2 regions of the Blautia sp. AF19-1 genome follow, and region 2 is predicted to be linked to the other one. Evidence: predicted binding sites of a transcription regulator. Region 2 holds the regulator's gene; the other holds the start of a gene.
The links. Region 2 encodes Rex, which represses fermentation and respiration genes when NADH is low (regulators of the CRP and FNR family bind a similar motif). Its sites were predicted from a motif close to ATTGTTAANTANTTAACAAT; they were not measured.

Region 1 (11,641 bases), on a different contig from region 2:
ACGGCATCTTGGGCTGGCTGGAAAAAAACTACACAAAACGCCGAAATTCGGGAAAGTAGGTGATTTGACTTGCAAAGGAAGGTTGGATGCTTGTATAATAATGCATGATAATTTAAAAAACTTACAGGAAAAGAGGAATGAAAATGGCACAGTTATGGGGCGGACGGTTCACAAAAGAGACCGACAAGTTAGTGTATAATTTTAATGCATCCATCAGCTTTGATCAGAAATTCTATAAACAGGACATCAAAGGCAGCATGGCACATGTAAAGATGCTGGCAAAACAGGGCATCCTGACAGAAGAGGAGAGAGACCAGATTCTTGCAGGACTGGAGGGGATTCTTGCCGATGTAGAGAGCGGAAAACTGGAAATCACCAGCGAATATGAGGATATCCACAGCTTCGTGGAGGCAAACCTGATCGACCGCATCGGAGACGCCGGAAAGAAGCTGCACACCGGAAGAAGCCGCAATGACCAGGTAGCCCTCGATATGAAACTTTATGTCCGCGATGAGATCACCGAGATTGATGCACTCGTCAAAGAGGTGCTGGTAACACTTGAAAAAATCATGGAAGAGAACATTCACACCTATATGCCGGGATTCACCCATCTGCAGAAAGCACAGCCGATCACACTGGCACATCACATGGGCGCATATTTTGAAATGTTCCGCCGCGACAGAGGCCGCCTTGCAGACATCTACAAGAGAATGAATTACTGTCCGCTCGGTTCCGGTGCGCTGGCTGGAACGACGTATCCGTTGGACCGCGCTTACACAGCAGAGCTGCTCGGCTTTGACGGCCCGACCTTAAACAGCATGGATTCCGTATCCGACCGTGACTATGTCATTGAGCTCCTCAGTGCTCTTTCTACGATTATGATGCATCTTTCCCGCTTCTCCGAGGAGATCATCATCTGGAATACCAATGAGTACCAGTTTGTGGACATCGACGACGCATACAGCACCGGAAGCAGTATCATGCCGCAGAAAAAGAATCCGGATATCGCAGAGCTTGTTCGAGGAAAAACAGGCCGCGTTTACGCAGCTCTGATGTCAATGCTCACCACTATGAAGGGAATCCCGCTGGCGTACAACAAAGATATGCAGGAGGATAAAGAGCTGACCTTCGATGCCATCGACACCGTAAAAGGATGCCTGGCTCTGTTCAATGGCATGCTTTCTACCATGCACTTCAAAAAAGACCGCATGGAGAACAGTGCAAAGAACGGTTTCACGAATGCAACGGACGCAGCTGATTACCTTGTTGGAAAAGGCGTTCCGTTCCGCGATGCACATGGCATTGTCGGCCGTCTCGTTCTGTACTGCATTGACAAAGGAATCTCCCTTGATGATATGAAACTCGAAGAGTACAAAGCGATCAGCCCGGTCTTCGAGGATGATATTTATGATGCCATCAGCATGAAGAACTGCGTAGAACGACGCAACACGATCGGTGCGCCGGGAGCAGATGCGATGCAGGCTGTCATCGAGCAGAATAAAAAATATTTACAGGAAAATTGAAAAAACAGTTGCAATTTTGAAAAAATTGGTATAGTATGACATGAGACGCACAAATGTACGCCACAGAAGAACAAGGAGATGAAACCAATGGAGCAGAAATTGAGAGTAGGAATTTTAGGAGCAACCGGTATGGTAGGACAGAGATTTATTTCTCTGCTGGAGAACCATCCGTGGTTTGAAGTTGTGACCCTGGCAGCAAGTCCGAGAAGTGCCGGAAAAACATATGAGGAAGCAGTCGGCGGACGCTGGAAAATGGATACTCCAATGCCGGAAGCAGTGAAAAAGCTCGTTGTGATGAATGTAAATGATGTAGAGCATGTGGCATCTACCGTAGATTTTGTATTTTCCGCTGTTGATATGTCGAAAGATGAGATCAAAGCGATTGAAGAAGCATATGCAAAGACCGAGACACCGGTTGTTTCCAACAACAGCGCACACCGCTGGACACCGGATGTTCCGATGGTAGTTCCGGAAATCAACCCGGAGCACTTCGATGTTATCGAGTTTCAGAAAAAACGTCTGGGAACCAAGAGAGGCTTTATCGCTGTAAAACCGAACTGTTCAATCCAGAGCTATGCACCGGTATTAACGGCATGGAAAGAGTTCGAGCCATATGAAGTGGTTGCAACCACATACCAGGCAATTTCCGGAGCAGGAAAAACCTTCAAAGACTGGCCGGAGATGGAAGGAAACATCATCCCGTTCATCGGCGGAGAAGAAGAGAAGAGCGAGCAGGAGCCGCTTCGTATCTGGGGTAAAATTGAAAACGGCGTGATCGTAAAAGCAACTGAGCCGAAGATCACCTGTCAGTGTATCCGTGTTCCGGTATTAAACGGACACACCGCAGCTGTTTTCGTAAAATTCCGCAAGAAACCGACGAAAGAGCAGCTGATCGAAAAACTGGAGAACTTCAAAGGCCTTCCGCAGGAGCTGAATCTGCCAAGCGCACCGAAACAGTTCATCCGTTACATGACAGAAGATAACCGTCCGCAGGTAACACTGGATGTCAACTACGAGAACGGTATGGGAATCAACGTAGGCCGTTTAAGAGAGGATTCCATCTACGACTGGAAATTCGTAGGTCTGTCCCACAACACGGTCCGCGGCGCAGCAGGCGGAGCAGTACTTTGTGCAGAGACATTGGTTGCAAAGAAGTTTATCGCTGCAAAATAATGCTTAGAATGATATAAAAAACGCCTCTGAAACGTTTTGGGTTCAGAGGCGTTTTTTGTGCATGGATCAAAAGAATATAGCATGTGTTTGAAACATCGTTCCTGCAATCTGCACGCCCAACTTTGCAGGATATCGAAAGCAGCAAAAAAGAAGCGCCATACGGGAAAATTCCCGCGGCGCTTCTTTTTTGCTCAAATAATTTTATTTACGCAAAGTTTGGCTAATCTTAGAATTTGCCAGCTTTTGCTGCCTCTTCAACAGCTACAGCAACAGCAACAGTCATACCAACCATCGGGTTGTTTCCTGCGCCGATCAGACCCATCATCTCTACGTGAGCCGGTACAGAAGAAGAACCTGCAAACTGAGCGTCAGAATGCATACGTCCCATAGTATCGGTCATACCGTAGGAAGCAGGACCTGCTGCCATGTTGTCCGGGTGAAGAGTACGTCCTGTACCACCGCCGGAAGCAACGGAGAAGTATTTTTTACCAGCTTCGATACGCTCTTTTTTGTAGGTACCTGCAACTGGATGCTGGAAACGAGTCGGGTTGGTGGAGTTTCCGGTGATGGAAACGTCAACGTTCTCTTTCCACATGATAGCAACGCCTTCACGAACGTCGTTAGCGCCGTAGCAGTTAACTTTCGCACGCGGTCCATCGGAGTATGCTTTTCTGAATACTTCTTTCAGTTCTCCGGTGTAGTAGTCATACTCAGTCTCTACATAAGTAAAGCCGTTAATACGAGCGATGATCTGAGCAGCGTCTTTTCCAAGACCGTTCAGGATAACACGCAGAGGTTTCTGACGTACTTTGTTTGCTTTTTCAGCGATACCGATAGCACCCTCAGCAGCTGCGAAGGACTCATGTCCAGCCAGGAATGCGAAGCACTCGGTGTCCTCTTCCAGAAGCATTTTACCAAGGTTACCATGGCCAAGACCAACTTTACGCTGATCTGCTACAGAACCCGGGATACAGAAGGACTGAAGTCCCTCACCGATTGCTGCAGCAGCTTCAGAAGCTTTGCGGCATCCTTTTTTGATTGCGATTGCTGCGCCTACAGTGTAAGCCCATTTTGCATTCTCGAAGCAGATTGGCTGAATGCCTTCGATCATTTTGTATACATCAAGGCCAGCAGCTTTTGTAACTTCTGCAGCTTCTTCGATGGAGTTGATTCCGTACTCAGCAAGCTTAGCCAGAATCTGTTTCTCTCTTCTTTCATATGATTCAAATAAAGCCATTTTCCTATCCTCCTAAATTATCTGATTACTCTTTTCTCGGGTCAACGATCTTAACAGCATCAGCAACACGTCCGTACTGTCCGCTTGCTTTTTCGAAAGCTGTGTTTGCATCATCGCCGGCTTTGATGAAGTCCATCATCTTTCCGAAGTTGATGAATTTGTAACCGATAATCTCATCATCTGCATCCAGAGCGATACCTGTTACATAACCGTCGGTCATCTCCAGATAACGAGGTCCTTTTGCAAGAGTTCCGTACATGGTACCAACCTGGGAACGAAGTCCTTTACCAAGGTCTTCCAGGCCTGCGCCTACAACCAGTCCGTCCTCGGAGAATGCACTCTGGCTTCTTCCGTAAACGATCTGCAGGAAGAGCTCTCTCATAGCAGTATTGATAGCATCACACACAAGGTCAGTATTCAGTGCCTCAAGGATGGTAAGTCCTGGCAGAATCTCAGATGCCATAGCTGCAGAATGAGTCATTCCTGAACATCCGATGGTCTCAACGAGAGCTTCCTGGATAACGCCCTCTTTTACGTTCAGAGTCAGCTTGCAGGTACCCTGCTGCGGTGCGCACCAGCCAATACCGTGAGTGAATCCGGAAATGTCTTTGATTTCTTTTGCTTTTACCCATTTTGCTTCCTCCGGAATCGGAGCTGCACCGTGATGCACGCCCTGGGCAACCGGACACATCATTTCTACTTCGTGTGAATAAGTCATTGTTAAACTCCTTTCAAATATGTACTTATTTGAGCTTTTGTCTTTCGAACGGACTGTTTCCAGCCTGTTCACAGACCTATGGTTATTGTCTCACAAAATTGGTCATTCGTCCAGCATATTTTGATAAAAAATTGCAAAGACCACCGGAAAACGATAAAATTTCCGGCGGTCTTTTAAATCAATCGGTTTGGTTTTCTCTCGATAAAAGAGAATTTTTTTAATTATCAGATTTTTTTGACAATTTCTTTCGCATTCTTAAAAATATGACCTGACGGGATCACACCGCGAACACAGGAGAGTGGATAAATGTTGGAATTTCTTCCGACAACCGTTCCCGGGTTCAATACGCTGTTACAGCCGACCTCAACTTCATCGCCGAGCATCGCACCGAATTTTTTCAGTCCGGTTTCGATCTGTTCATCTGCGCCTTTGACAACAACGAGCTTCTTATCGGATTTTACATTGGAAGTAATGGAACCGGCACCCATATGGGCTTTGTATCCAAGAACAGAGTCGCCGACATAGTTGTAATGCGGAACCTGTACTTTATTAAAGAGAATGACATTTTTCAGTTCGGTGGAGTTTCCAACGACAGCGCCCTCGCCGACGATGGCATTTCCGCGGATAAAAGCACACTGGCGGATCTCCGCGCCTTTTCCGATGATGCATGGGCCGTTGATGGAAGCGGTCGGTGCGATCACGGCATCTTTTGCGATCCAGACATTTTCGCCGCGTTTTTCGTATTCTGCCGGATCGAGTGTTTCGCCGAGTTCAAGAATAAAATCTTTAATGAGCGGAAGCACTTCCCATGGATACGTTTTGCCTTCAAAGATTTTTGCGGCAATGGTCTGGGTTAAATCATAAAGTTCAGAAATGGTTGCATCTTTCATGCGTGATTCATCCTTTCTTGTTTTAGTTCCTGTTTATCTTACCACATTTCAGGAGTTCTGTGTGCCCTTTTTTCTGGCGGTGGAATAGGACTTTGCAGAGGAGTCTTCTGCAGCGGTACGTTTCCCGGTACGGGAGCGCGTGGAAGAGGCTTTTTTGTAATACGGCGCGGACGCATCAAAGCTGCTCTTTAGCTGGAACTGATTCCGCATCTGCTTCACATTTACCGTGTGGCGTGTCACAAAGTTTTCCAGTTTTCCCATATATTCCTCGGAGGTAATGGAGCCTTCCGCTACATAGGTAAGTCCCTTTTCCCAGCTTGCCGTCAGCTCCGGATTCAGAAGCGGGCGGATCGACTGGTGTACGACGTCGTAGATCATTTCGCCAAGCTGTGTCGGGGTGATAACCTGTGTCTTTTTGTTCAGAGCAAGATATTTGATAAAGACAAGCTTTTTCAGAATCTCAGCACGCGTCGCACTCGTTCCGATGCCGCTTCCCTTAATCTGTTCGCGCAGCTCCTCGTCTTCAATGAGCTGTCCGGCATTTTCCATTGCAAGGATCATCGAACCGGAGGTGTAGCGTTTTGGCGGAGAGGTTTCTCCTTCCTTGATAGAAAGGTCGAGAAGATTCAGCTCGCTGCCTTTCTGCAGCTGGGACAGCGCTGCAAGAAAAGAGGGATCGCAAGTCGTCTCGTCTTCCTTTCTGCCCTCGTCGTCCTCCTCTTTCTTACGGAAGAAAGAATACTGCATGGCTTTTAAATAGCCCTCCTGCACGAGAACACGGAAGTTGGAGAAAAACTGCTCGCCGCCGATTTCGGTGACAAGAGCAACTTTCTGATAGACCGCCGGCGGATAGAAGATACCGAGAAAACGGCGGACAATCGTCTCATAAACTTTTGCGGAGAGTTCCGAGAGGTTCCGCAGATTGTTAAGGCCCTGTCCGGTCGGAATGATCGCATAGTGATCGGTAATCTGTTTATCGTTTGTATAGCGGGTGGAACCAATCTTTTTCCAGCTTTCACCCTGCAAAATTTCATTTGCAAGGCCGCTGCAGATGCCGTACTGCTGCAGGCCGCGCAGGTTTTTGCTGATTTCCCTGGCAACGGCAGAAGAAAGCACACGGGCATCGGTTCGCGGATAGGTAACCAGCTTTTTCTCGTAAAGCTCCTGAACAACTTTCAGCGTTTCATCCGGACTGATTTTGAAAAAGCGGGCACAGTCATTTTGCAGCTCCGCAAGGTTGTAAAGCAGTGGCGCATTTTTATTTTCCTTTTTTCGCTCCATTTTCAGGACATGCGGGATCAGAGGATTCTGCATGCTTAATTCCTCGATCAGTTTCTGTGCGTCCTCTTTTTTCTGGAAGCCGTTCTCCTTATAGAGAAGCGGAGAGTTGAAGTAGCGGCTGCCTTTTACGGCGCGCCATTCCCCCTCAAAATTGCGTCCATTTAAGGAAAGACCGGCGATGACACGGTAGAATGGTGTTTTCACAAAGCTGCGGATTTCGCGCTCCCGGCGTACGACCATGCCGAGCACACATGTCATAACACGGCCGACGGAAATAGACTGATATTTAGTGCCGAGATACGATGCGACAGCGCTTCCGTATTTGAGCGAGAGAAGACGGGAAAAATTAATGCCCATCAGGTAATCTTCTTTGGCGCGGAGATAAGCGGATGCCGAAAGATTGTCGTATTCACTTTCGTCCTTCGCTTCGCGGATACCGCGCAGAATTTCTTCTTCTGTCTGCGAGTCGATCCAGACACGCTTCTGTTTCTTGTCTTTGATACCGGCCATCTGCGCGACGAGACGATAGATGTATTCTCCCTCCCGCCCGGAGTCGGTACAGACATAAATGGTTTCAATATCCTCCCGGTGGAGCAGGTTACTCACAATGGTGAACTGCTTTTTTACTTCCGGGATAACTTCATATTTGAAGTTTTCAGGCAAAAAAGGCAGGGTCTCGAGACTCCACCTTTTTAACGCAGGATCATATTTTTCCGGATAACTCATCGTAACCAGGTGACCGACGCACCAGGTTACGACGGACTGATCCGACTCTAAGTATCCATCCCTGCGCTGCATATTCTGTTTTAACGCTTTTGCGAACTCCTGAGCAACGCTCGGTTTTTCCGCAATGTATAAAGATTTTGTCATTTATCTGCACTCATCATTCGAAGCGGCCAGGCAAGGAGCACACCGCCTCCTATTGCGTTTCCTATAGTTACAATGACCATACTTTTCAATGCGGCAGTCAGAGAAATGCCGCCTGGGACCAGAAGTGCAGCGGTAACAAAGGTGGCCATATTGGCAACGCAGTGTTCAAAACCGGCAACAACGAATCCGGCGATGCAAAGTATAATCATGAAAAATTTGGCAACTTCATTTTTGCATTTCATGCCGCAGGCAACGGCGAGGCAGACGAAGAAGTTGCAGAGAATGGCACGGAAAAACATTTCTCCGGCAGGAATGGAAAGTTTATTTCCAATAAATCCTGCGTAATAATCGGCAGTACCGGAAGCACCTGCCAGTACGAAAATTACGGAGAGAATCAGGCATCCGACAAAGTTTCCGATGTAGCTTACCAGCCATACTTTTCCAACCTGTGCCCAGGAGACTTTTTTGTCATAGGCCCCAAATGCCATAACAAGATTGTTTCCGGTGAAAAGCTCTGCACCGATAAAAACGATCAGCAGAACCGCAATGGCAAACACAATACCGCCAAGCAGTTTTCCCCAGGCAGGATCTGTACTCTGGAACGTATTGCCTACCACGTTGGAGAAAATCATGGCAACCACGATAAAGAAACCGGCCATGACTGCACGGAGAAAGTATTTCCCCGGGTGTTCTTTCAGCAGCTTTGCTTTGTTTACGGCTGCCTCTGAAAATTTTTGTACGTCATCATAAGGCATAGAATAACTCCTTTCTTATGTCCAGTAGGATGGACATATCCCCTCTCTTTTTGTCCGGGGGATGGTCTTTTTTTCCGGAGCAGCTTGCAAATGCTTCGGATTTCGCGCTTTCAACTTTGGCTATTATAGCATTTCCCGGAAAGATTCGCAATGAAGGAGGAAGAAAAAAGTATATTTCCACAGAAATGTCAGAAAATAAGGGGTGAAACGACAGATTGTATGATGAACTCAGAGGGATTGAAACAAGGATTGAAAGCTTTTTTAACCGAGTTAGCCACTTGCTCAAAGACAGGACTTCCAGAAAATATGATAGATATCATATTTCTGGAAGTTTTATTGTAAAATAATGTAACGTACTTAATAGGAGAACAGTTCGAGTATATGTATCGGCTGTTCTTTTTTTTGCTTTTGAACGTTAAAATGTTAATCTTTTTCTTGCGTATAGTAGAACACTAAAGTATAATAAAATCAGTTTTTTGCATAAGATTAAAGCTATAATAAGGAAATTGGCAAACCAGATGAAAGTCTGGGACGCAAAGCTACAGGGCCTGTAAAATGGCAGCCAGTTGCATAAAATGAGGTGCACTGTCTGTCTGACGGTGCTTTTTTACGGTGTTATTTCACAGACGTAACAATAATGATTTTATCAGGAAAAAATGAGGAAAATAAAAGTATGAAAAAGGCAAAACGTTGTCTGACAGCAGTGGTGTCAGGTGTACTTGCAGCATCTGCTGTCTTGTCTGGATGTGGACAGTCAAAGAAAGAAGTATCTATAAATGATGATCATCTTACCGTTTATCTGTGGGAAAATCGTTTGATGAAAAATATTGCATCCTATATCCATGAACAGTTTCCAGATCAGGATATTGAATTTATTATAGGTAACAATGATACCGATTTATACAGTTATTTTAAAGAACATGATGAATTACCGGATATTATAACAGTACGTCGATTTTCTGGAACAGATGCACAGGACTTACAGCCTTATCTTATGGATTTTGCTTCTTATGATGTTGTTTCCAAGTATTATTCTTATGCGGTGCAATATTATAAGAATGAGGAGGATGAAATCCAGTGGCTGCCAATCTGTGGTATTCCGCAGACGATCATTGCCAACAAAACACTGTTTGATCAGTATGGCGTAAAGATTCCAGAAAATTATGAGGAATATGTACAGGCCTGTCAGCAGTTTTATGATAATGGCATAAAACCGTATTCCATGGATCTTGGGGAAGACTGGTCTAATAATGAAATCATCCAGGCGGCGGCAATCGGTGAGTTTACAAGCCTGGATGGTATTGAATGGCGAAACGGTGCAGAGACTGCAGCGGATGAAGTGAAGTTTGATGATACATTATGGAAACGTATTTTTTCAGAAACCAGTCAGTTTCTTAAGGACTCGCACTTTGGTAAAGAAGATATCAATATTGACGTCAATACAGGAATCCAGATGTTTGTCGAGGGAAAATCAGCAATGTTTCATGGACATCCGACGGTTATGCAGCAGCTGCAGAAACAGATGGATGCGGAGCTGACCCGTATTCCTTACTTTTCACAGACATCGGATGAATCCTATGTGTACATGACTCCGTCCTTAAACATTGCATTTAACAAAAACCTGGAAAAAGACCGGGAGAAACTGGATACTGCGCTGGATGTGCTGGATTGTATGATTTCAGAAGAGGGGCAAAAGCTGATTGCGGATGGAAGCGGTGTTATTTCATTGAATACAGATGTTCCAACCATGATGCAGGATGTGCCTGGACTGGAAGAGGAAATTAATCATAATGCTGTTTATATCCGATATTCCGCCCAAAAATCATTTGATGCAAGTCTTGAGGCTGTTCACGGATTACTGTCAGGGGAAATGGATGAAACACAGGCTTATGATACTTTTCGCAGTGTAATGAATCGTAAAGATCCAGAAGAAAAAGCAATGATGAATTTTGAAAATGAATATTCCATTTCACTGAACGATAGAAATGGCCGTGATGCAGCATCTTCCATTTTAACTACGATCAGAGAAGAAAATGATGCACAGCTGGCTCTGGCACCATATTATTATTTTACTTCTTCTATGTACAAAGGAGAATGCACCAATAGCCGGGTTGGCATGATGACAGCGAAGAGTTCAGATACAACATTATATTTTGCAAAAATAAATGGTAAACAGGTTTGTGAACTCGTGGAAAATTATCTCGCCGAAGCTGATGAGAATTTTTATGTAACCAATGAATACGAATTACCAATTGCATCTGGTATGAAAATGATCGTCAGTCAAGAGAAAAGTGGATTTTCGTTAAAGGACTTAACAGTTAATGATAAGAAAATAGACAAAGAAAAGGAATACTCGATTCTTCTTACAGACACCACAATGTCCGTTTTGAAAAAAATAAATCCGAAATGTGAGATTGAGCAGCTTAAAGATACAACATTATCAAGTGCATGGACCGAAGCAATGTCAAAAGGACAGCAGCCGTCAGCACCGGAAGACTATATAGAGGTTGAACAGTAAAAGTGGAGATAGAACAAGCGGTAAATAAAAGAAAAAAAATAACAAGGCTGTTGCTTATACTACTTATGATTCTTTTAAGCTTAGTTTGTATCAAGTATCTTATAAGTAAGTCTAATAAGTATATCAGCGAAAATGGAAAAAGCAGTATGGGAGCTGTTGTTGAACAGATACAGCAGACCTATGATCTTCAGGTGAGTGGATACTACAGCCAGCTGCAGTTGGTTGAGGAATTCTTACTTCATGAGAGGGAACTGTCTCTTGAAACGGATACGAACAAAAATTTCTTTGAAGCATGGGAAAAAGAATCGGAAAGTACTCTTATATTCCTTCAGGAAAATGGTCAGGCAATATCAGCAGGTGGAACAAAAATGCGGATTGATATGCCAAGTAAACTTCTGCTGGACTTAAAGAACGGATACAATATTGGAAAACTGGTGCGTCTTGATTATGATCAGAAGAAAAAAGACGGTTATCTGGTTGCGATTCCATGTCAGGAATACACGATCAATGGAGAAACTTATACGGCAATTGGAACTGTGTATGATCATTCGAAACTGGATTCCATGTTAAAACTGAAAGGTTATGATGGGAAAGCCTATTTGTTCATGCTGGATGATGACGGAAATATTACGTATACGAACCAGAGTGGTGATAAATACCTGCGTAATTATTCTTT
Region 2 (11,641 bases):
CGGAGTCCTTTTGGGAACCCGTGATTCTGATCTGCTTTGCTCAGATTGACTGCAATCCTCTGATAATCTCGGATGCTGTTACATAGGAAGCACTGCTTTTTTCTTCCGCAGCCTCTCCCGCCTTTCCATGCGCATATGCCGCCAGTGCCGCTGTTTTGGCAAGGCTGATTTTTTTCTCATTTTTTTCACACTGACGTTTTGCTGCAAAGGCGCCTGTGATTCCCGCGAGCACATCGCCGCTTCCCGCCGTCGCAAGCGCACTGCTTCCGCTTGTGTTTATGTAATACTGCTCACGCCCTTCCTCTGCTGTCACGGTTACGGAATCCTTTCGTACACAGCAGGCCTGGTATTTTTCGGCTGCCCTTCCGGCGCTTCCTGCCGGCTCACGCTGGCATTCTGCAATGGTCGTGTGCAGCAGCCGTGCAAGCTCTCCTACATGAGGCGTTAAAATTTTTTCTGCCCGGCAGCCCGAAAGAATCTCTGCATCTTCTGCAATCAGGTTCAGCGCATCTGCATCCAGAACAAGAGGAACTTCTGTGTGCTGCACCGTAAAAACGAGCAGTTCTTTTGCCGTCCGGCTTTTGGAAAGCCCCGGTCCCGCAACAACAGCGTCCGCCCAGGCGAGATCCTGCAGCAGGGCTTCTTCCGGAAGCGGCTCATCCTCCTTCCAGAAATCCGCCATTGCTTCCGGCAGGGCACAGAAAAGCGGCGTACGGTTTCTTTCCTCTGTCACAACCTTTACCATGCCGGCACCGGATGCAAGGACTGCCCTGGCACACAAAACAGCGGCTCCGCACATGGCACCGGAACCGGCAAGTACCAGCACCTTTCCGAAGGTTCCCTTATTTCCCATCGGCGTGCGGGTAAGAAACCGGTCCAGATCTTCTTTTTCCACTGAACCGTACCAGGGCGTCTCCTCTTCTCCTGCATCAAAGCCGATTCCGATATCACGGACCAGGACCTCTCCGGCATATCGTTTTCCGGGATCAAAAAGAAGCCCTGGCTTTGCACAGGCAAATGTCACCGTGGCTCTGGCTTTCACCGCCGCATCAAGGACCTCTCCGGTATCCGTGTGGATCCCCGAAGGGATGTCCACGGCAAGAACAGGAACACCGCTTGCGCAGATTGCTTCCACTGCCCTCCGGTACTCCCCTGCCAGCGAACGGGATACGCCAATTCCAAAGATGGCATCTATGATAACAGTATATTCCCGGAAATCCGGATTCTTAACCTCACGGACCCCATAATTTTCCGCAATTTTCTTCTGTGCTCTCATGCCTTCACTGTATTTTTCCGGATTTCCAAGACAGAACAGTTCCGCATCCACCCCTTTCGTCTTTAAAATCCGTGCAATTGCCGCACCGTCCCCTCCATTATTTCCGGGACCGCACACAGCAAGGACTTTTCCTGTATCCCATGTTCCATTTTGAAGCTCCTCCACGCAGGACAGCGCCGCGCGCTCCATCAGTACCAGGGACGGTACCCCCATGGTTTCGATCGTATTGCGGTCTGCCTGCTTCATCTGTGCTGCTGTAAGAATCCGTTTCATCGCTTTTCCTCCTTTTCCTGCCTTATCCGGAAAGTGAACAGAAAAAGTCTCCGGTTTCCCGAAGACTCTCCTGCTTTTGTTTTGGTTTCTTAATTGTTCTTTGGATGCTCCGCCTCATATCTGGTCAGATTGTAGGAGAGACGCATCAGACTTTCGGAAAGATGGACGTTCTCGACGATCACATCTTTCGGAAGTTTTAAGTTTAGATCGGTATGTGCAAAATTCCAGATTGCTTTTACACCGTTGTCCACGAGAATCTCTGCCATCTCTACCGCTTTTGCTTTTGGCAGTGTCAAAGCCGCAATCTCTACATGGTGTTCCTTGATAAATTCCGGAAGCTCGTCCGCCATGCGGATTTCAATTCCGCGCACGGAGATTCCTTTTAATACCGGGTTGACGTCAAAAATACCGACCGTTTTGAATCCGCTTCTTTCAAAGGCCGCATAATTGGCAAGTGCCTGTCCCAGATTTCCGGCTCCGACAAAAATCATATTGTGGACTCTGTCCAGACCTAAGATTTTTCCAATCTCGCTGTACAGATACCGCACGTTATAACCATACCCCTGCTGGCCGAAGCCGCCGAAATTATTTAAATCCTGGCGAATCTGGGAAGCTGTCACTTTCATCCGCTCGCTCAGCTCACCGGAAGAGATCCGTTCTACTCCGTCCTCCAGCAATTCGCCCAGGTAACGATAATATCTAGGAAGTCTTTTGATAACTGCCCGCGAAATTCCTTTTTCTTCCAAGATAAATTCCTCCTTATTTACACCTGCATATATTCATATTATATATGGTTGATAGAAAATTGTCAAAGATTTCTTGAAATTTTGTGTATTACTCTCTATAATAAGGATGGTGTATTATGTCAAAATACAGAAATATGTTATCTGGAGGAACCACATGATTCTTGCATGTCAGAATATCTCGAAAGCATTCGGGACAACGGAAATTATCAAAAATGCATCTTTTCATATAGAAGAACGCGAAAAAGCCGCACTGGTCGGCATCAACGGTGCCGGAAAATCGACGCTGTTAAAAATCATCATCGGCGAAATGAGGGCCGATGAGGGAGAGGTCATCCTCTCCAAAGGAAAGACGATGGGCTATCTCGCCCAGCATCAGGATCTGACCGGACACCTTTCCATTTACCAGGAAGTGCTGACCGCGAAACAGAATCTGATTGATATGGAGGAACGCCTCCGTCAGATGGAAAGTGATATGAATACAAAATCCGGTGCAGAGCTGGATGAACTTCTTTCCACCTACACCCGCCTCTCCCATACCTTTGAACTGGAAAACGGATACGCGTACCGCAGTGAAGTCGTCGGTGTTTTAAAAGGTCTTGGCTTTTCCGAGAGCGATTTTGAAAAACAGGTGGACTCCCTCTCCGGCGGTCAGAAGACCCGCGTGGCACTTGGTAAACTGCTGCTCACCAAACCGGACATCATTCTGCTCGACGAGCCGACCAACCACCTCGATATGGACTCGATCTCCTGGCTCGAAACGTATCTTTTAAATTACAGCGGAGCCGTCCTGATCGTCTCCCATGACCGTTACTTTCTCGACCGCGTTGTCACAAAAGTCGTTGAAGTGGACAATAAAAAAGTAACAACTTTTGAGGGAAACTATACCGCCTACAGTCAAAAAAAAGCAATGCTCCGTGAAGCCGCTTACCATGCCTGGGTCAACCAGCAGCAGGAAATCCACCATCAGGAAGAAGTCATTGCAAAGCTGAAATCTTTCAACCGCGAGAAATCCATCAAACGCGCCGAGAGCCGTGAAAAAATGCTGGACAAAATGGATGTGCTGGAAAAGCCGACCGAAGTACGCTCCGATATGCGGATCCGTCTGGAACCGCGCATCACAAGCGGAAACGATGTGCTGACCGTCGAGCACCTCTCCAAAGCCTTCCCGGGACAGACGCTTTTCCAGGATCTGAATTTCGAAATCAAGCGCGGGGAGCGCGTCGCAATCATCGGAAACAACGGAACGGGAAAAACGACGATCTTAAAGATCTTAAACGAAGTCATCCGCCCGGATGTCGGCTCTTTTACACTTGGAAGCCGTGTACAAATCGGTTACTACGATCAGGAGCATCAGGTGCTCCACATGGAAAAGACCATTTTCCAGGAGATTTCCGACGCGTATCCATATCTGACAAACACCGAAATCCGAAATGTGCTGGCCGCCTTCCTGTTTACAAACGACGATGTCTTCCAACCGATTCATACCTTGAGCGGCGGTGAGCGCGGACGAATTTCCCTTGCCAAGCTGATGCTCTCGAACGCCAACTTCCTGATCCTCGACGAGCCGACCAACCACCTCGATATCGTCTCTAAAGAGATTCTGGAAAATGCACTGAAGGACTACACCGGAACGGTGCTATATGTCTCCCACGATCGTTATTTTATTAACCAGACCGCAACCCGGATTCTGGAGCTGACGGGACAGACACTCGTCAACTATATCGGAAATTACGATTACTATCTGGAGAAAAAAGAAGAGCTGACCCGCATCTATGCTCCTGCTGCCGATGCCGCCGCTCCGGAAGAAGCAGCGGCTCCTTCCGAAGCCTCCTCCACAAAGCTGGACTGGAAAGCGCAGAAAGAAGAACAGGCACGTCTCCGCAAGAAAGAAAACGAGCTGAAAAAGACGGAGAAACGAATTGAAGAGCTTGAGACACGCGATTCGGAAATTGATGAGGAAATGTCGAAACCGGAAGTCGCAACGAATGTGGCAGAGTGTGTGAAATTAAGCAAAGAGAAAGCAGAGATTGCCGCGGAACTCGAAGAGCTGTATGAAAAATGGGAAGAGCTTGCCGAATAGGCCTGGTTTTCCCCGGAAAATTCAAAACAGAAAAAGCCGGTCCGGCGCATCCCTTTTTGCGGGAATGCCGGATCGGCTTTCTTTTTTGCTTCGTTTAATTATTTCTCCAGCTCCTCGCGGATGGCCAGGATGAAATCACGGCTGTTTAATACGGTCGGATTTTCCATGGTGGTGATCAGCGCAAGGTCTTTTGTCATTTTTCCGCTCTCGATCGTTGCGATCGTTGCTTTTTCCAGACGGTCTGCAAATGCGGAAAGTTCTGCGTTTCCATCCATTTCCCCGCGTTTTCTGAGTGCGCCGGTCCATGCAAAAATGGTGGCCACGGAGTTGGTGGATGTCTCCTCACCTTTTAAGTGACGGTAATAGTGGCGCTGTACGGTTCCGTGCGCAGCCTCGTACTCGTAATATCCGTGCGGGGATACGAGAACAGAAGTCATCATCGCAAGGGAACCGAAGGCGGAGGATACCATGTCGCTCATGACATCGCCGTCGTAGTTCTTGCAGGCCCAGATAAAGCCGCCCTCTGCTTTCATGATGCGGGCAACGGCGTCGTCGATCAGAGTGTAGAAGTAGGTAATGCCTGCTTCTGCAAATTTCTCTTTGTACTCTGCATCGAAGATCTCCTGGAAGATATCCTTGAAGCGGTGATCATACTTCTTGGAAATCGTATCCTTGCTTGCAAACCACAGATCCTGTTTCGTGGACAGTGCGTACTCGAAACAGCTTCTCGCAAAGCTTTCTATGGAGTTATCCAGATTGTGCATGCCCTGAATGACACCGGCGCCGGTGAAGTTGTGGATCAGCTCTCTTGTCTCGGTGCCGTCCTCAGCCGTATAAACCAGCTCTGCTTTTCCCGGTCCCGGAATGCGCATTTCTGCATTTTTATAGACATCTCCGTATGCATGACGGGCAATCGTGATCGGTTTTTTCCAGTTGCGCACGCACGGCTCGATGCCTTTTACGACAATCGGGGTACGGAAAACGGTTCCGTCGAGCATGGCACGGATCGTTCCGTTCGGGCTCTTCCACATTTCTTTCAGATTGTACTCGGTCATACGCGCTGCATTCGGCGTAATGGTGGCACATTTGACTGCTACACCGTATTTCTTGGTAGCGTTTGCGGAATCTACGGTTACCTGATCGTTCGTCTCGTTTCTGTGTTCCAGTCCCAGATCGTAATATTCCGTTTTCAGGTCAATAAACGGGAGAAGCAGCTCATCTTTGATCATTTTCCAGAGAATTCTGGTCATCTCATCTCCATCCATCTCTACCAGAGGAGTGGTCATCTGAATTTTTTCCATAGTAGGCCTCCTTTTTCTATTCCCGTTTATTGTATAAAGTATCCTATAGCTTGTCAAGTCAAAATTCGCCTGATTTTTTGGCATTTTCCCATAAATTCACACAATTTTTGCAGGATGAGAGGTGTTTTCCTTCATTTTTCTTTTTTTATGCTGCCGCACAGTGTCTCACAGAAGAGACAGAAAACGGTCTGTTTGAAGCATCCCATGCCCCTGACGGTTGCGCGGAAGGCCAAGGTCTCTCGCCGATTCGCAAAGCAGCATTTTCGCCTGGACATTTGTAAGATCCGGAACCCGTTCAAGTGCCAAAGCCACGGCTCCGGACACCCGCGGTGCCGCCATCGAGGTGCCGCTCTTCACCACATATTCCTTCCTGCTTCTTCCAGGCGCGCAGGAAATGAGACGTTTTCCAGGCGCGACAAGATCCGGTTTGCAGACGCAGTCCCGTGTCGGGCCGCATCCGGAGATTCCTCTTCTTGGCTCCAGCAGATCGCCCGCTCCCACGGTGATCACTTTTCTGCTGCTCCCCGGCGCCGTAATACTGCCCGGAGCGGGCCCCAGATTTCCGGCCGCTGTCACAACAGTGATCCCGTCATCCCAGGCGCGCTCCACCGCCTGTACTAGCAGATCATCCACCGTTTTTTCCTGCTCTGTTGTTCCCACTGAAATATTTAAAATGCGGATATTAAGTCTTATTCGCTCTTTGCACACCCAGTCAATCGCCGCGAGGATATCCTGCTTTCTTCCATTTCCCCTTCGGTCCAGAATCTTCACTACGACAAACCGGCATCCCGGTGCCGCACCCTGGTATTTTCCGCCGGACGCTCTTCCACTTCCGCCAAGGATACCACAGACATGCGTTCCGTGTCCATTGTCATCGTAAGGCGTCTCCCGCCCGTACACAAGATCCCGGAAGGCTACAATCCGGCCGTCAAAATCCATATGGGGAAAAATCCCTGTATCCAGCACGGCGGCTGTAATTCCTTTTCCTGTCAGATTTTCCTGCTCTTTCATCCATAAGCCCCTGTGTATTCTTATCTTATGGTATGCAAAAAAGGCTGCCTTTCGCAAAGAACAGCCTTTTTGTTTTTCTTTTCTATACTTAAAACTGAATCTGCTTTTCCCCTTTCCGTTTCCAGAGAGCTGCTGCAAGCGGGATGCCGCAGAGCTCAGCCAGGACAAAGGCGCCCCATATCAGATTCAGGTTTCCAAATCCTTTGAGAAGAAATGCAAACACCAGCGGCAGAATCGCCTGGCGTGTCATGGATATGTACATACTTTCTTTTCCAAGGGAAAGTCCCTGCAACGCCGCCTGATAGATCAGGCCTGGAATCGAAAGCAGATAGGCCACTGCCAGAATGCGGAGCGCCGGAACTCCGATGCGCATCAGATTGTCCGAGGCATCAAAAAGTTTCAGTACAACGCCAGGACAGAATTCCAGCACGGCAAAAAAGATAAGAAACAGTCCGCCGCCGTAAAGAATGCCGTACCGGATCGACTGACGGATTCTTTCTTTTTGCTTTGCGCCGTAATTGTACGCTACAATCGGAATCAGACCGTTTGTGATACCGTGAACACCGACGGTTGTAATATTCTGAATCTTTGTGCACACACCAAAAGCAGCAACTGCCGTCGAAGAAAAGGTAATAATAATCGCATTCATCGCCATATTGACAACCGAGGTCAGGATCTGTACCAGCGTGGACGGAAAACCGACTTTTATAATCTCACGCACACTCACCCAGTCCGGTTTCAGTGTAAAAGCAAACGGAATTTCCGGGTTCCACTTTTTATTGATTACCATTCCGGCAAGGCAGCCCATAAACTGACCGATGACGGTTGCAAGCGCAGCTCCGGCCGTCTCCATCCGCGGAAGGCCGAACCAGCCGAAAATAAAGATCGGATCGAGAATCAGATTTGTCAGCGATGCGGCGGAAAGTGTAAAAATAAAAAGGTGCGCTTTTCCGCTTGCCATAACAAACCGGTCAAAGACCCACTGTCCCATCTGGCCGAGAGACGCGATCATACAGATACTTAAGTATTGGATGCCATACGCTGCGATGGCTTCATTGCCGCCGGACTGACTTTCAAAATAGATCCGGGCAAATGCGATACATAAAATACTGTTTAAAATCCACGAGCAGAATGCAAGAAAAAGCGCGGCGCTCGCTGCATCTTTTACCTTTTTCTGATTCTTTTCTCCAAGTGCCCGGGAAATGACGGCGTTCAGGCCGACCGCATTTCCAAGACCGAGCGATGATACAATGAGCTGCATCGGAGCCGCCAGGGAAATTGCCGTCAGTGCATCCTCAGAAACCCGCGCAACGAACACGGAATCCACGAAGTTGTAAAGCGAATTAATCAGAAGTGACAGCATCAGCGGCAGCGCCATGGAAATCACCAGACGGCTGACCGGGATCGTTCCCATTTTGTTTTCTTCCATAAAAACCCTCTCCTGTTCTTTTGTTTTTGCTGTTTCCAGTGTAGCGTGAATTTCCGGAAAGATCAAATACTTATCTTCGATACAGCAAAATAGTTTTTAGCTATACTTTATAATTTTTTCACCTGCAGAAACTGCCACCGGCAGCTCTCTTCGAATGCAGCGCAGCGAAAAAGGGGAATCTAACCCTTTTTATCGTATGTATCGCAACAAAAACAGGAAGATATCTGCCGAAACGATTTCGGTAAATATCTTCCTGTACTTTTTTCAAAAGCTTTTCAAAACTATTACTTCTGCTGCTCCATTCGCTTCAATTCCGGCAGAACCAGAATCAGCATGGTGATAAAGCAGAGACTTCCGCCGATTACGTTTGATACCGGTTCGGCAAGGAAGACACCGTCCGTTCCCATGTGGAGTACGTACGGCATCAGATAGGTGAGCGGTACAACAATGAATACTTTTCGGAGCAGAGAGAAAAAGATCGCCTGTTTCTTTTTATTCAGAGATTTGAATACGGTCTGTCCAATGTACTGCAGATCCATGAAAATGAATGCTGCAAAGTACTGCTTCAGAGCCGGAACCGCATCTGCTGTCAGTACCGCATCCGAACTGAAAATACCGATCAGCGCATGCGGCGCCAGAACAATCACGCTCCACATCACTGCGGTATAGCCGAGGATCATCGCACTCATGACACACATCGCCTTGCGCACGCGGGCCGGACGGCGTGCACCGTAATTATAGCTCAAAATCGGAGAAGTTCCCTCATTCATTGCATAGATCGGTGTCTCGACGAGCTGACGCACGCTCGATACAATCGTCATAACAGAGATGTAAATATCACCGCCGGTCACAGAGAGTACGTTGTTGCAGCAGATCGTGACAAGGCTGTTGGTCAGCTGCATGATAAATCCCGCGGTACCGAGGCTGACAATATTTTTCGCATAGCCTGCACACTCAGAAATTTCATCTTTCCGCACAAAGCGCACTTTCAGTTCCGATTTTCGGGTCAGGAAATACAGAACGAACACGGCGGAAAGTGTCTGGGAAATCACAGTTGCAATCGCAGCCCCCTGCACACCAAAGCCAAATACAAAGATAAACAGCGGGTCAAGCAGCAGGTTTGCGACCGCTCCGATCGTGACGGAAAGCATGCCAACGGTCGAGTAGCCCTGCGCGTTGATGAACGGGTTCATGCCGGTTGCCACCATCGACGGCAAAGTTCCGATCAGATAAATCATCATATAAGGATACGCGTATACCATCGCATCTGCCGATGCACCGAACAGCGACAGCAGTGGACGGGCAAACAAAAAGCCGATCACCATCAGTATGACAGCACAGACACATACCATGGAATACGACGTATTCATAATACGTTCCGCCTTTTTTTGATCATTCTTTCCACGCTCAATCGAAAACAGCGGAGCGCCGCCGCTTCCAAACAAGTTGCTGAATGCTGTGATGATAACGATCAGCGGAAAACACAGACCGACTGCACCGAGTGCCGCCGTTCCTACCTCCGGGATCCGCGCGATGTAGACGCGGTCTACAATATTGTACAGCAGACTCAAAATCTGAGCAACCAGCATCGGGAGCGCTGCCCCGAGGATGTTTCCGGTTACGGTTCCATGTTCGAAATCAATTCGTTTCATTTGTTCCCTCATTCCCTTCTTTTTCACTTGCTTTTCAGTATAGCATGGCGTATTCTATATGTAAATTATTGTTTTTATATTGAAATTAAATAATTTTTATATATTTTTTTCAGGAGGATTTTTATGGAACTTCGACAACTCGAATACTTCCGCGCCATCGTGGATGCGGGAACCATCAGCGGGGCGGCACGGGTGCTGCATATGACACAGCCGCCGTTAAGTTATCAGATCAAAATGCTGGAGGAAGAGCTTCAGGTTCCTCTTCTCATCCGCGGCACGAAGAAAATCACTCTGACCGAGGCAGGAAAAACACTGTATGAACAGGCAGGAACGCTTCTGATGTTTGCGGATCTCACCAGGCGCGAAGTCGTAAAATCCAGTCAGTCTGCGACACTCCACATCGGCATGACGCCATCCACCGTTTCACTGCTCGCCGACTATCTCCTGCGATTTTCCTGGAAATACCCGCACATCCATTTCGATGTCCACGAAGGTTCTACCTTTGCTTTAAAAGACCAGCTCGAAAATCACATGGTGGATCTCACCACGCTCCGCACGCCAATCGTTTTAAATGGCTGCGAGACGAAGACCCTTTTAAAAGAGAGCATCACCGCCATGGCACTCCCTTCTCACCCGCTTTTTGCCGGGCGTGAAACCCTTTCGCTTACAGAACTTGCCGAGCAGCCGCTGATTCTGTCGAACCGCTACCGGAAATACATGCTCTCCGCTTTCGAGCAGGCAGGTCTGTTCTGCGATATCTATCTCACCTGCGAGGACGCCCGCACGGCAATGACAATGGCAGAAAAAGGCCTTGGCATCGCTCTTCTGCCGGCCTCCATGCTGAATCTTTCCCATAAATTAAAGGCCTGCACCATCACAGATGCAGACCTTACAACCGAAATCCTGCTTGCCTGGCGCAAGGGGCGCCTTCCGTCTGAACTTCGGGCTTTTCTGGAATTGTGGGATGAAAATGACTCCCTCAATAATCAAATTCATGTTCCCCAACCGTAATCGTCTGCGTCAGTTTTTCATTCTGATACGGTTTACGGATCTCAATTAGATTCAGAACGGTGTAACCACGCTTTCTCAAAAATTCAATCATCCTGTGGTTATTGGGATGGACATAGTTGTAAACCGTATCGTTTCCATAAGAAGCTGCAATTTCTTCTGCCTTGCCATGCAGTGCGGCAGCGACTCCCTGCCGGCGGTACTCTTCTCTGACAAAGATGGATTCCACCCACACCACCTCGCTCTCAATACGACAGACAACATAACCTGCGTATTCGCCATGCACCGTAGCGGCAAACACTGGAAATCCTGCTAAAAGGTATTCCTTCATTTCTTCCCGTCCGTCTTCCACGTTCGGTTTTGATGCAATTCCTTTATAGGAACGCAGTTCTACTCGAAACAGCGCAACCATTTCTGCAAGGGCATCGTTTACCTGCCTGATTTCTACCAGTTCTATTTTTTTCATGGTTTCTCTCTCCTGCCACTGTCGTTCTTTTTCCTATTTGCAATTCGTCTCGCTGCTCATATCCGTGATCGAAGTATATCAGGCTTCTTTTCTCTTGCGAAACAAATATTCATCCAATTGTTTCCGAATCGTTTCCGGTATTTCTCTTGCCACCGGGCAGACCGCTGCGTTTGCGAATCTTCCGGTAAATACTGTCAGGAAATCAATATCTTTTTGCAGCTGCTCCATCGACATCACATCTTTGACATCGTAGCGGCAGTGAATCGGGGCGACATTTCCGTTGGCAATACGCGCAAACGAAACAGCCGGAACCCCATGATCGGCAAATGGTGTGGAATCACTGGAATAGACGCCGTTTTCTGCCGCAATTGGAAATCCAACTTCTGCAGCCATATAGCT

Region 1: the regulator Rex is predicted to act here: its motif matches at 4,771-4,790, upstream of DWX26_RS13755 (iron-sulfur cluster assembly scaffold protein).

The regions. Positions count from the first base shown of each region.
Region 1 covers NZ_QUGQ01000022.1:26,198-37,838, forward strand. The annotation lists gene argH (argininosuccinate lyase) at 144-1,523, shown strand; gene asd (aspartate-semialdehyde dehydrogenase) at 1,611-2,696, shown strand; gene DWX26_RS17935 (DUF6783 domain-containing protein) at 2,763-2,855, opposite strand; gene DWX26_RS13750 (GGGtGRT protein) at 2,923-3,933, opposite strand; gene DWX26_RS13755 (iron-sulfur cluster assembly scaffold protein) at 3,959-4,651, opposite strand; gene DWX26_RS13760 (acyltransferase) at 4,876-5,541, opposite strand; gene DWX26_RS13765 (DNA topoisomerase) at 5,590-7,692, opposite strand; gene DWX26_RS13770 (formate/nitrite transporter family protein) at 7,689-8,447, opposite strand; gene DWX26_RS13775 (hypothetical protein) at 8,598-8,789, shown strand; cyclic di-GMP riboswitch class I at 8,946-9,021, shown strand; gene DWX26_RS13780 (ABC transporter substrate-binding protein) at 9,121-10,965, shown strand; gene DWX26_RS13785 (ATP-binding protein) at 11,031-11,641, shown strand, end outside.
Region 2 covers NZ_QUGQ01000005.1:5,800-17,440, reverse strand. The annotation lists gene DWX26_RS04250 (bifunctional ADP-dependent NAD(P)H-hydrate dehydratase/NAD(P)H-hydrate epimerase) at 41-1,549, opposite strand; gene DWX26_RS04245 (redox-sensing transcriptional repressor Rex) at 1,639-2,295, opposite strand; gene abc-f (ribosomal protection-like ABC-F family protein) at 2,450-4,375, shown strand; gene DWX26_RS04235 (NADP-dependent isocitrate dehydrogenase) at 4,474-5,676, opposite strand; gene DWX26_RS04230 (S8 family peptidase) at 5,842-6,687, opposite strand; gene DWX26_RS04225 (MATE family efflux transporter) at 6,776-8,116, opposite strand; gene DWX26_RS04220 (MATE family efflux transporter) at 8,401-9,768, opposite strand; gene DWX26_RS04215 (LysR family transcriptional regulator) at 9,892-10,779, shown strand; gene DWX26_RS04210 (GNAT family N-acetyltransferase) at 10,748-11,242, opposite strand; gene DWX26_RS04205 (M28 family metallopeptidase) at 11,321-11,641, opposite strand, start outside.